4 regions of the Aeromicrobium fastidiosum genome follow, and region 2 is predicted to be linked to each of the others. Evidence: riboswitches for the same ligand, from Rfam matches in the RefSeq annotation. Region 2 holds a riboswitch; each other region holds the start of a gene.
The links. A riboswitch is a leader RNA that binds a small molecule or an ion and turns the genes downstream of it on or off. The one in region 2 is predicted to bind cobalamin.
Positions count from the first base shown of each region.

Region 1: linked by a shared signal. The riboswitch ahead of JOF40_RS03315 (magnesium chelatase subunit D family protein) and the one ahead of JOF40_RS06250 (ABC transporter substrate-binding protein) in region 2 are both predicted to bind cobalamin.
Region 3: linked by a shared signal. The riboswitch ahead of JOF40_RS08145 (ribonucleoside-diphosphate reductase subunit alpha) and the one ahead of JOF40_RS06250 (ABC transporter substrate-binding protein) in region 2 are both predicted to bind cobalamin.
Region 4: linked by a shared signal. The riboswitch ahead of JOF40_RS08125 (ABC transporter substrate-binding protein) and the one ahead of JOF40_RS06250 (ABC transporter substrate-binding protein) in region 2 are both predicted to bind cobalamin.

Region 1 is NZ_JAGIOG010000001.1:670,681-673,491, forward strand. It holds gene cbiE (precorrin-6y C5,15-methyltransferase (decarboxylating) subunit CbiE) at 1-13, opposite strand, end outside; gene JOF40_RS03310 (hypothetical protein) at 214-864, shown strand; cobalamin riboswitch at 968-1,100, shown strand; gene JOF40_RS03315 (magnesium chelatase subunit D family protein) at 1,147-2,811, shown strand, end outside.
Region 2 is NZ_JAGIOG010000001.1:1,259,936-1,262,746, forward strand. It holds gene JOF40_RS06245 (FecCD family ABC transporter permease) at 1-472, opposite strand, end outside; gene JOF40_RS06250 (ABC transporter substrate-binding protein) at 469-1,530, opposite strand; cobalamin riboswitch at 1,591-1,773, opposite strand; gene JOF40_RS06255 (ABC-2 transporter permease) at 1,901-2,728, opposite strand; gene JOF40_RS06260 (ABC transporter ATP-binding protein) at 2,725-2,811, opposite strand, start outside.
Region 3 is NZ_JAGIOG010000001.1:1,641,639-1,644,449, forward strand. It holds gene JOF40_RS08140 ((2Fe-2S) ferredoxin domain-containing protein) at 1-437, shown strand, start outside; cobalamin riboswitch at 463-694, shown strand; gene JOF40_RS08145 (ribonucleoside-diphosphate reductase subunit alpha) at 837-2,811, shown strand, end outside.
Region 4 is NZ_JAGIOG010000001.1:1,637,371-1,640,181, reverse strand. It holds gene JOF40_RS08130 (FecCD family ABC transporter permease) at 1-564, opposite strand, end outside; gene JOF40_RS08125 (ABC transporter substrate-binding protein) at 564-1,559, opposite strand; cobalamin riboswitch at 1,620-1,802, opposite strand; gene JOF40_RS08120 (ATP-binding protein) at 1,886-2,811, opposite strand, start outside.

The sequences.
Region 1 (2,811 bases), 590 kb from region 2:
TGCTCACAGGCATCGACGATATCCCGCTTCGGCCGGACAGGATGTCGCCGACCGGGGGGACCCATCTTTCGGCGTTCCGGTAGCCGGAGCCGCGTCAACGCAGAAAGATCAGTCGTCCTCGGACGGAATGTTTCGACGTTCCTGCAGCCAGGGCACCGCGAACGCAGAAAGATCGGTGAGCCTCGGGGCCACCGACTCGCCTACTCTGCTGGCATGCAGCCCAACAAGGCCGTCTCCCGTTGGGGCTTCATGGCGTCGCTGGTGACGGCTGCCCTCGTCCTCGCCACGGTCTCGGTGGCATTCATCGGCTTCGCCGTGATCGCCGGCACTGGGGGGACCGAGGACGGCACGATGCGCGAGCACGCGTGCGTCACGATCGGGTCCGACGACCGCATGACCGAGGACGACTTCGCGCGGGACGGATCGCTCCTGCGCGCCACCGACCGCGAGACCGTCTGCCGCCCCTACGACGCCCTCGGTCACCCGCGCCTGGTGCAGGCGCTCGTCGACGTGCGACCCCTCCCGATCGTCCTGGCCGCCCTGGCCTGCCTGATCGGCCTGCGGCGGGTCGTCGAGGGCACGCGGGACGACGGCCCGTTCAGCACCGAGGCCGTCCACCGTCTCAGGCGGCTGCGCCCGTGGGCGACCGCGTACGCCCTCGCCGGTGCCACCGTCTACTGGGCGCTGGGCGGGGTGGCCAACGACGTCGTCGCCGACGCGAGCTGGCCCAGCGACGTCGGCTTGTTCTGGCCCGCGATCGGCACCTACGTCGCGTTCACGATCGGCGTCGCCGTCTTCGATCTCGGCACCTCCCAGCGCATGGACGCCCACGAGCGGGGGCGCAGCAGCGCCGGGGACGCCTAGTCCCGCGCCGCAGCAGGAGGTGGATCCGCAACCGTGTCGGCGCTGAGACGGTTGCAGATCCACCTCCCGGGTGGGCGCATGGACGCACCGCGACCGTTACCCTTGCGAGCAGAAGGCTCGAGGTGCCCCGCGAGGGGAGAATCGGGAAGCCGGTGAGAATCCGGCACAGGGCCCGCTGCGGTGACCGAGGCACAGACCTCGGAAGTCCGAAGACCGGCCTCGCGCCTGACCGGCGGACGCAACCGCGTCCGGCGGACGTCGGCAGACGAGCGGGAGCCCCACATGCCACAGCACTACCCCTTCAGCGCCGTGGTCGGATCCGACGACATGGCGCTCGCCCTGACCCTCTCCACGATCTCGCCGGCCATCGGTGGCGTACTGGTGCGCGGCGAGAAGGGCACCGCCAAGTCGACGATGGTGCGCGCCCTCGCCTCGATCCTGCCGCCGATCGACGTCATCGCCGGCGACCGGTTCTCGTCCGATCCCCGCGAGGCACGACCGCTCTCGCCCGACGGCCCCTTCGCCCCTGACGCGGACGTCGAGACGCGCCCCGTCCGTCTCGTCGAGCTGCCCGTCGGTGCCACCGAGGACCGCGTGCTCGGCTCGCTGCACCTCGAGAAGGCCCTGTCGGAGGGAGTCACGGAGTACGAGCCCGGCCTGCTGGCCCGCGCGCACCGCGGCATCCTCTACGTCGACGAGGTCAACCTGCTGCACGACCACCTGGTCGACCTGCTGCTCGATGCCGCCGCGATGGGACGCTCGACGGTCGAGCGCGACGGCGTCTCGGTCGAGCACGCCGCGCGCTTCGTGCTCGTGGGCACGATGAACCCCGAGGAGGGCGAGCTGCGGCCCCAGCTGCTCGACCGGTTCGGGCTGACGGTCGAGGTCGCCGCGCCGCGCGACCCCGCCACCCGGGTCGAGGTCGTCCGCCGCCGCCTCGCCTACGAGACCGACCCCGACGCGTTCGCGGCCCGCTTCGCCGACGACGAGGCGTCGCTGACCGATCGCATCCAGGCCGCGCAGAAGCTCGTCGAGCAGGTCGATCTGAGCGACTGGGCGCTGCTCAAGATCGCCGAGGTCTGCGCCGCGTTCGAGGTCGACGGCATGCGCGCCGACATCGTCACGGCCCGTGCCGCCTCGGCCCACGCCGCATGGAACGGACGCACTGCCGTCACACGCGACGACATCCGCGCCGCGGCCCGTCTGGCCCTGCCGCACCGCCGGCGCCGCAACCCGTTCGACGCCCCCGGCATCGACGAGGACCTGCTCGACCGCATCCTCGGCGACGACGAGCCCGAGCCGCCGGTGCCGGACGGAGACGGCGAAGCCGAAGCCGACGAAGACGCTGGGCCTGACGTTTCTGCAGACACGCCGTCGGCGAGTCCGTCAGAACGTCAGGGCCACGGTGAGGGCGAGCCGCAGGCTCAGAACCCGACGCCCCCGCAGGCCGCATCCGACCAGGCGCAGGGCGAGGCAGACAGCTCAGCGGGCGAAGCAGACAGCTCGGCCGATCAGACCGCCGGCGGCACCGAGGACGTGACCGTCGCGTCCGCACAGCAGCCCTACCGTCCCAAGCTGTTCACGGTGGGCGGCACCGGTGCCGGCGAGTCGGGACGTCGCTCGCGGGCCATCACCGAGACCGGCCGACGCATCGGTGCCGCGCCTCGCACCGGCCAGGGCGGCTCGATCCACCTCACCGAGACGATCCGCGCCGCCGCGCCGCACCAGCTCGCCCGCGGCAGGGCGACCGGCTCGGGCGGGCTCGACTTCCGGGCGTCCGACCTGCGCCTCGCGATCAAGGAGGGCCACGAGTCCAACCTGATCCTGTTCTGCGTCGACGCCTCCGGCTCGATGGCCGCGCGCCGCCGCATGGAGCAGGTCAAGACCGCGATCCTGTCGCTGCTGATGGACGCCTACCAGCGCCGCGACAAGGTCGGGCTCATCACG
Region 2 (2,811 bases):
CGGCGGCGAGCAGCAGCACCATCGCGAAGGCGACCGTCGCGCCGATGAAGGCCCCGGTCGACAGCGTGATGATGCCGCCGCCGACGCCCAGCACGACGACGACCACGGCTCCCGTCGACGCCCCCGACGAGATGCCGAGCACGAACGGATCGGCGAGCGGGTTGCGCAGCAGCGACTGCATGATGGCCCCGCAGATCGCGAGCCCGGCCCCGCACACCGCCGCCAGCAGCGTCCGGGGCAGCCGGAGCTCCCACACGATGCCGTCGCGGATGCGGGAGACGTCGGCGTCCCCCAGCCCCAGGTGCTGCCCGACGACCGCGAACACCTCGCCGACCGACAGGTCGGCGGGCCCGATCGTGATGGCGACGGCGATCGACAGGGCCAGCACCACCAGGCCGACGACCCACAGCACGGTGCGGGCGCCCCGTGCCGCGGCGGTGCGGTCGGCTCCGGGGAGCGACCCCGCGCTCAACCCGCCAGCCCGAGGTCGGTCAGCGTCTTGACCAGCTTCTCGGTGCCGTCGACGGTGCGGATCGACGGGTTCATGTCGGCGCCGTTGAGCACGACGTAGCGCTTCTCGCGCACCGCCGTGAGCTGCTTGGTGACGGGATTGGTCTCGAGGAACCTGATCTTGTCGGCCAGCCGGTCGCCGGTCTCCTGGTCGCGGCGCAGGTCGCCCAGCGCGATGACGTCGGGATCGCGGTCGAGGACGCTCTCCCAGCTGATCTGCGGCCACTCGACGTCGGTGTCGGCGAAGACGTTGTCGAGGCCGAGGGTGCGCGACATGACTCCCGGCGACCCGTTGGCACCGGCCATGTACGGCAGCTCGGTGTTGGCGAACCAGTAGGCGATCGAGACGTCGTCCTCGGGCTTCGCCGCAGCCGCCGCGGCCATGCGCTGCTTCAGCTCGGCGACCAGTGCCTTGCCACGTGACGGGACGTCGAAGATCTCGGCCAGCTGCGTGATCTCGCGGTAGATCGTCGGCATCTCGAGCGGGTGCGAGCGGGGTCCGTCGCCGCTCTCGTCGGTGCGGCCGTCGCAGTGGGACGGCGCGAGGTACGTCGGCACCCCGAGCTTGGCGTACTGGGCTCGACGGTCGGGGTCCTCCCCGTTGAGCGAGTAGCCGAACGACGCCGTGACCAGGTCGGGCTCGGCCTTCAGCACCCGCTCGTACGAGACGGTGTTGTCGGCCAGCCGTGGCACGGTCTCATTGGCCTTGGCCAGGTTGGGACGGATCGCGTCGGTCCAGGTGGCGGTGCCGACCATGCGGTCGGCGAGGCCCAGCGACAGCAGGATCTCGGTGGAGCCCTGGTTGACCGAGACGGCGCGCTCGGGGGCCTTCTCGATCGTGACGTCCATGCCGCAGTTGTCCGTGATGGTCAGCGGGTACGAGGTCTTGCCCTCGGTGCCGGCGATCGTCCGGCCGGCCGCCACGTCGGACGAGCTCGATCCGCAGGCGGCGAGGAGGGTGGCGGTGAGGGCGAGACCTGCGAGCAGGCCGGTCGAGCGTGCTGGGATGCGACGAGGCATGGGATGCGTCCTTGGGATCTGAGGCTCGTGCGCGGAGCCTGACGAGTGATCCGGCCGACAGGTGTCGGCCGCAAACCAGCAGGTCTTCGGACTCGGGTTCGTCCGGGCGGTGGCGCCTTCCCAGATCTCGCGATCCAGTGGCCGATGCCACCCCCGTCCCCCTCACCGCTGCGCGTCAGCTCCGGATTCTCACCGGATTCCCTGACCCAACGAATGGGCACGACTGGTTCGTTCGCAGCCTAGCCGACGTCCTGTCACGCGCCCCCCGCGCCAGCGCGCGAGTGGTGCGTCCTGGACGAAGTGGGACGGCGCGTCTGACCACACCGCACCACTCGAGGACAGGAACGCACCACTCGCGGACGTCCGCGGGCTACTTCACCTCGGAGCGCATCAGTGCCCACAGTCCGACGGTCATCGGCACGACGAGCCACACGACGGTCGTGACCGCGAGGTGGGCCCACTGCGCCGAGGTCAGGCTGCCGTTGAAGAGGGCCGCCTGGGCGTAGTTGACGTCGACCCAGGGACGCAGGTCGCTGAACCACTGCTGCGTCTGGGCCAGCAGCTCGGTGAGCCCCGACAGGACGAAGGAGTAGACGAAGTACGCCACGATCGCCCCGGCGGAGTGCCGGATGACGGCGGCCAGCATGAAGCCGATCAGCATCCCGAGGGTCTGCGCCAGGCCGATGTTGACGATGTCGCCGGCGGTCATGTCCCACACCTGGTCGACGCCGGCGATCGCCGAGCCGAGCACCGTCCCGACCGCGCCGATCGCAAAGGCCAGCACCGTCGAGACGACGGCGATGCCGATCGTGACAGCGGCCTTGGCCCCGATGACGCGAGGTCGGTTCGGCACGAGCGTGAACGTCGTCAAGCCGCTGCGCTGGGTCCATTCGCCGGTCACCAGCAGGATCGCGATCATCGGCAGCAGCACCGTCATCGGGAAGCCGACCGCCCCGGAGAACGTCGAGTACGTCAGCTGGGAGTCAGGCGACCACAGCAGCACCGCGACCGTGGCGAGCAGGCCGATGATGCCGACCGAGGCAAGGAGCCAGAAGCCCGCCCGGGTGTCGAAGCACTTGCGCAGCTCGACCGACACGAGTCGCGAGAACGGGATGGGCTCGGGGACGGGCCGCGGTGCGCGCTGCGCGACCGCGGACGACGTGGGGGCGGCGACGGGGCTGGTGACGGTCGTGCTCATGCTGCTGCTCCTTGGTTGACGATGGTCTCGCGCTGGTCGTCGGCGGTGAGCTCGAGGAACATCTCCTCCAGGCCCGCCCCCTC
Region 3 (2,811 bases), 380 kb from region 2:
GGCGGTCGTGGGTGCGCCGGGTCGCGGGGCACTGGCTGCGCGAGGCGCGCCGGCGTCCGACGATCCTGGTCGGCGGCACACCTGTCACGGGGGAGGAAGCCGCACTCACGTCATCCGCGTGGGAGCACGTGCCGGGACACTCCCGGCACCTGCTGGTGTGCCGCGGCCCGCGGTGCTCGGCCCGTGGGGCCCAGCAGACGTCCGAGGCGTTCGACTCGGCGCTCCGCGAGGCGGGGCTCGGCGACGACGACGTGCTGGTCACGCAGACCGGCTGCCTGTTCCCGTGCAACCAGGCACCCGTCGTCGTGCTGCACCCCGACGACGCGTGGTTCGGCGGGGTCGACGAGGCGGCAGCGCGACGCATCGTGATCGAGCGGCTGGGCTGGGGACTGTCTGTCAGCGATCTGCTGCTGCCGCGCAAGAAACACCAGATCTAGTAGTTACAAGCGTGTGGTTTCCATATACAGTGGTTGACGCAGCTGGTTCGGCTCCTCAGCCAGGGGAGTCGTGGCAACAGGGAACCCGGTGAAAATCCGGGACTGCCCCGCAGCGGTAAGTGGGAACGACCTTCGTCATCAGCACTGGGACTCGTCTGCATCGTCAGGCGGCCTGGGAAGCGACGAACAGTAGGCGGCGGCGCGCGAGCGTCGCCTGGCCCGTGAGTCCGAAGACCTGCCAGTGCCGCACCGTCCAGACGACGGTGTGGGTCCGCGACCTCGTGGGAAGGTCAGGGGATCAGGTCGTGCTGCCACGTCTCCGACACCGGAGCCGACCCCTCCTCTGCACCCCTCAGGCTCGGACTGCGTCCACGCACCAGTTCACGAGGGGTGAACCGCATGACCATCACAGTCATCAAGCGCGACGGATCGCGCGCACCGTACGACGGCTACGAGATCGCCAGGTCCATCGAAGAGGCCAGCACAGGGCTCGACGACCAGGTCGCCCGCGTCACGCAGCTGCAGTCTGAGCTCGAGATCACGCTGTTCGACGGCATCACGAGCGAGCAGCTGGACGAGGCTGTCGTCCAGGTCGCGCTGCAGAACGTCAAGGACGACCCGGCGTTCGACACCATCGCGTCGCGCCTGCTGGTCAAGACGCTCTACAAGAAGATCTTCGGCGAGGGCGTGACCCGCGACGAGGTCTACTCCTTCCACGGTCCGGCCTTCGTCGCCTCGGTGCTGCGGGGTGTCGAGCTGGACCTGCTCGACGCGCGCCTGGCCGAACTGTTCGACCTCGAGGTGCTGGGTGCCGCGCTCGACCCCGACCGCGACGACCTGATCCGCTACATCGGTGCCCAGACCATGCGCACGCGCTACATGATCTGCGAGCCCGACGGCACACCGCTGGAGGTGCCGCAGTTCTTCTGGATGCGCGTCGCGATGGGCCTGTCGCTCAACGAGGCCGATCCCACGGCGTCCGCGATCGCCTTCTACGACAAGATGTCACGGCTCGAGTACCTCGCCGCGGGTTCGACGCTCGTCAACGCCGGGACGTCGTATAGCCAGCTCTCCAACTGCTTCGTGATGCAGATGGAGGACGACATCGAGCACATCGCCAAGAGCGTCCGCGACGTCATGTGGCTGACGAAGGGCACCGGTGGCATCGGCATGTCGGTCAGCAAGCTGCGCTCCGAGGGCTCGCCGATCCGGTCCAACAACACGTCGTCGACCGGGCCGATCCCGTTCATGCACACGATCGACTCCACGCTGCGGGCCATCAGCCGCGGCGGCAAGAAGTTCGGTGCCCTCTGCTTCTACATGGAGAACTGGCACCTCGACTTCGCCCAGTTCCTCGACCTGCGGGCCAACTCCGGCGACCCGTACCGGCGCACCCGCACCGCCAACACCGCGGTGTGGATCTCCGACGAGTTCATGAAGCGCGTGCAGGACGACGGCGACTGGTTCCTGTTCGACCCACTCGACGTCCCCGACCTGACCGAGCTGTACGGCGCGGCCTTCTCGGCCCGCTACGCCGAGTACGTCGCGATGGCCGAGGCGGGACAGCGGCGGCACAAGAAGCTGCGCGCCCGCGAGCAGTTCCGCGCGATCCTGGTGTCGCTGCAGGCCAGTTCCCACCCGTGGCTGACGTGGAAGGACACCATCAACACCCGCGCGCTCAATCACAACACCGGCACGATCCACCTGTCGAACCTCTGCACCGAGATCACGCTGCCGCAGGACCGCGACAACGTGGCGGTCTGCAACCTCGCGTCGATCAACCTCTCGCGGCACGTGACCGGACGGCGCCAGCAGGCCCGCATCGATTGGATGCGTCTGGCCGAGTCGACCCGGCTCGCGGTGCGTCAGCTCGACAACCTGATCGACATCACGATCTCGTCGGTGCCGGAGTCGGAGCACTCCAATGCGATGAACCGCGCGCTCGGCCTCGGCGTCATGGGTTTCACCGACATCGTCGAGCGCTTCGGCCACTCGTACGAGTCGGAGCAGTCGTACGAGCTGATGGACGAGATCATGGAGTTCATCAGCTGGCACGCCATCGACGCCTCCGCCGACCTAGCGCGTGAGCGTGGGGCTTACCCCAACTTCGAGGGGTCGCGCTGGAGCCAGGGGATGGTGCCGATCGACTCGATCGACCTGCTCGAGTCTGATCGCGGTGTGCCGGTCGACGTCGACCGCACGACCCGGCTCGACTGGGAGTCGCTGCGGGGCAAGGTCTCGGCCGGTATCCGCAACTCCACGCTGATGGCGATCGCCCCGACGGCGTCCATCGGCCTCGTGGCCGGTACGACACCGGGGCTCGACCCGCAGTTCAGCCAGATCTTCAGCCGCGCGACGAGCTCGGGCAAGTTCC
Region 4 (2,811 bases), 380 kb from region 2:
CATGATGACGACGAACGACGTGTACGCCGCGCAGATCTGGCCGATCGCGACACCGGCCAGCACAGTGCGTCCCGGCGGCAGCGCCCCCGACCGTCCCGTCGCCAGGGCCAGCACCAGCGCCATCGCCGCCAACGCCCCCGCGAAGGCCCCGAGCGTGATCATCGTGGCCGAGACCAGACCGGCCAGGCTGACTCCCAGGACGATGACGCTGACGGCACCGACGGTCGCCCCGCCGGAGATGCCCAGCAGGTAGGGATCGGCGAGGTCGTTGCGGGTCAACGACTGGAGCACGGCACCGCACAGCGCGAGGCCTGCCCCCGTCGCGGCGGCACCGAGCACCCGCGGCATCCGCAGCTGCCAGACGATCTGGTCGTCGAGCGCCGACACGTCGACACCTGCGCCGAGGCGCTGCAGGAGGACGTCGACGACCGTGGGCACCGGGATGCCGACCGCCCCGATGCCGAGGGCGACGGTCATCGTCCCGACCAGCACCACCCCGAGCAGCGCGAACGGGGCTGCCGTGCCCGCGGTCCCGGCAGACCGCGGGCTGACCTGTTGGTGCATCAGCGCAGGTCGAGCGCGTCGAGCCCGTCGGCCACGGCCTGCGCGCCGTCGGCCAGACGCACGCCGGGGGTGGTCTCGGAGTACGGCAGCACCACGAACCGCTTCTCGCGCACGGCCTCGAGCTGCTTGAGGGCCGGATCCTTCTGCAGGAGGGCGATCTTGTCGTCCGCCGACGACCAGCTCGCGTCGCCGAGCACGATGACGTCGGGGTCGGCCTTGACGACCCGCTCCCAGCTGACGTCGGCCCAGCCGCCCTTCAGGTCGGAGAACAGGTTCGTGGCTCCGACCGCGTCGAGGATCAGCTGCGGCCCGCCCTCTCCCGCCCCGGCCAGCGGGGTCTTGTCGCCGGAGTCGAACCAGAAGACGTCGACACCGTCGCCGGCGCCCTGCTTCGCCAGGGTCCCGAGGGCCTTCTGCTGCTCGGCCTTGATCGCATCGGCGCGCTCGGGGACCCCGAAGACCGTGGCGACGGTCTCGATCTCGTCCCAGACCGTGTCGAACGAGACGGCGGGAAGGTCGTTGTCACCGCACCCGAGGGGAGAGTTGTAGGAGCCGATGTCGAGCGTGGCCAGCTCGGCGGGCGAGCCGGCGACCTCGGGATCGAAGGCGCTGATGTACGACGCGTAGACGAAGTCGGGCCGGGCCGCCAGCAGGCTCTCGTGGTCGGGGTACTCCTTGGAGAGGACCTTCACCGAGTCGTAGGCCTTCTGCCACTTGGTCGGCACGGAGTCGTCGAGGTATGCCGTACCGGCGAGCCGGTCCTCGAGACCGAGCGCCAGCATGACCTCCGTGGCGCCCTGGTTCATCGTCACGGCCCGCTCGGGCGCGGCGGCGACGGTGGACGTGAACCCGCAGCTCGTGGCCTTGACGGGGTGGTCGGCGGAGTCGGCCGCGGCGGTCTTCTCCGCCTCCGGAGCACCGCCGCAGGCGGACAGGCAGAGCGCCGCGGCGACCAGGAGGGCAGGGGGCAGCAGGGTACGACGAGATGACGTCATGAGAGATCTCTTCCGAGTCCGAAGGCTTTTTCGCGAAGCCTGGTGAGTGGGTGACGCGGACGATCGGGTCCACGGCCAGCAGGTCTTCGGACTCGGGATCAACCAGGCGGCGCGCCTTCCCAGACCCGTATCGGTCCAGTGGCCTCGTGCTCCGCCCGTCACCCTCACCGCTGCGCGACAGTCCCGGACTCACACCGGGTTCCCTGGCTCATCACTGAGTTGACTGGCCGTCGCAATCTAGCAGCGATCCGTCGAGTGACGATGTGGCGTGCGTCTCAGCAACCCGCCGGGGCGGGTATGCCGCTGGCTCCACGTCCCGCCCTGTCTCAGATGTGCGGCCACTCCGTCGTCAGGTACGCCTCGATCGCGCGATGGCGGAACGAGTACGGCTTGCCGCGGTTGATGATCCCCCGCACCGTATCGAGACGGGACGCGAACGGGCCGATCTGCGTCGCTGAGTCGAACCCCATCCGGGCGGCGATCGCCGACGCGGTGCGCTCTTGCGGGTCGAGGAGGGACATCGCCCGGATCAGCTGCTGCTCCCGCTCGGGCAGACGCCCGAGGATGCGCTCCACGTGCGTCACCGCCTCGGGCTTGGCCTCCTCCCACCCCTGGCGCACGTCGTCGACGGTGATCAGCGGCGAGTCCGGCGACGCGTACCAGGCTTCCTGCCCTGCCAGCTGGAAGAGGAACGGCTCCCCGCAGCAGCAGGCAACGATCGCGTCCCGCGCCTCCTGCGTCATCCGAACCGTCGCCGGCAACCCGTCGACCTCGACCGGCCACCCGGGGTCCAGGAAAGATGTCAATGCCAGCTTGAAGTCGTCGTCGGAGATCGGTGCCAGCGTGATCGTCTTGAAGCGGCGCGTGAACGTGGCACCCTTGCGCGCGCCGGCCATGTCGTCGAAGTCCGGCAGCCCTGTCAGATAGACCGCTACCGGCAGCACCCGGTCGATGTGTGCCCCTCCAGGAACGACGACGGTGTGCTCGTACGTCAACGCGTCACCGAGGCAGACCAGCAGCTGCGACAACGCCGCCTGGTCGGTGATGTTCTGCACCTCGTCAACGTGGATCATCACCAGCCGCTTCTGCTCGTGCGCGGCCAGCCCGATCTCGATCAGCAGGTCCGTCAGCGCAACGAACGGCTGGGGCCCGGCAGTGGGCTCGAGCGTGAGCCCCCACCCGGCGACCGAGATCGCCTTGACCCGGTCGATCAGCGTGCGCAAGCGCTTCTCCGTGGCCGCCGCCAACCCGG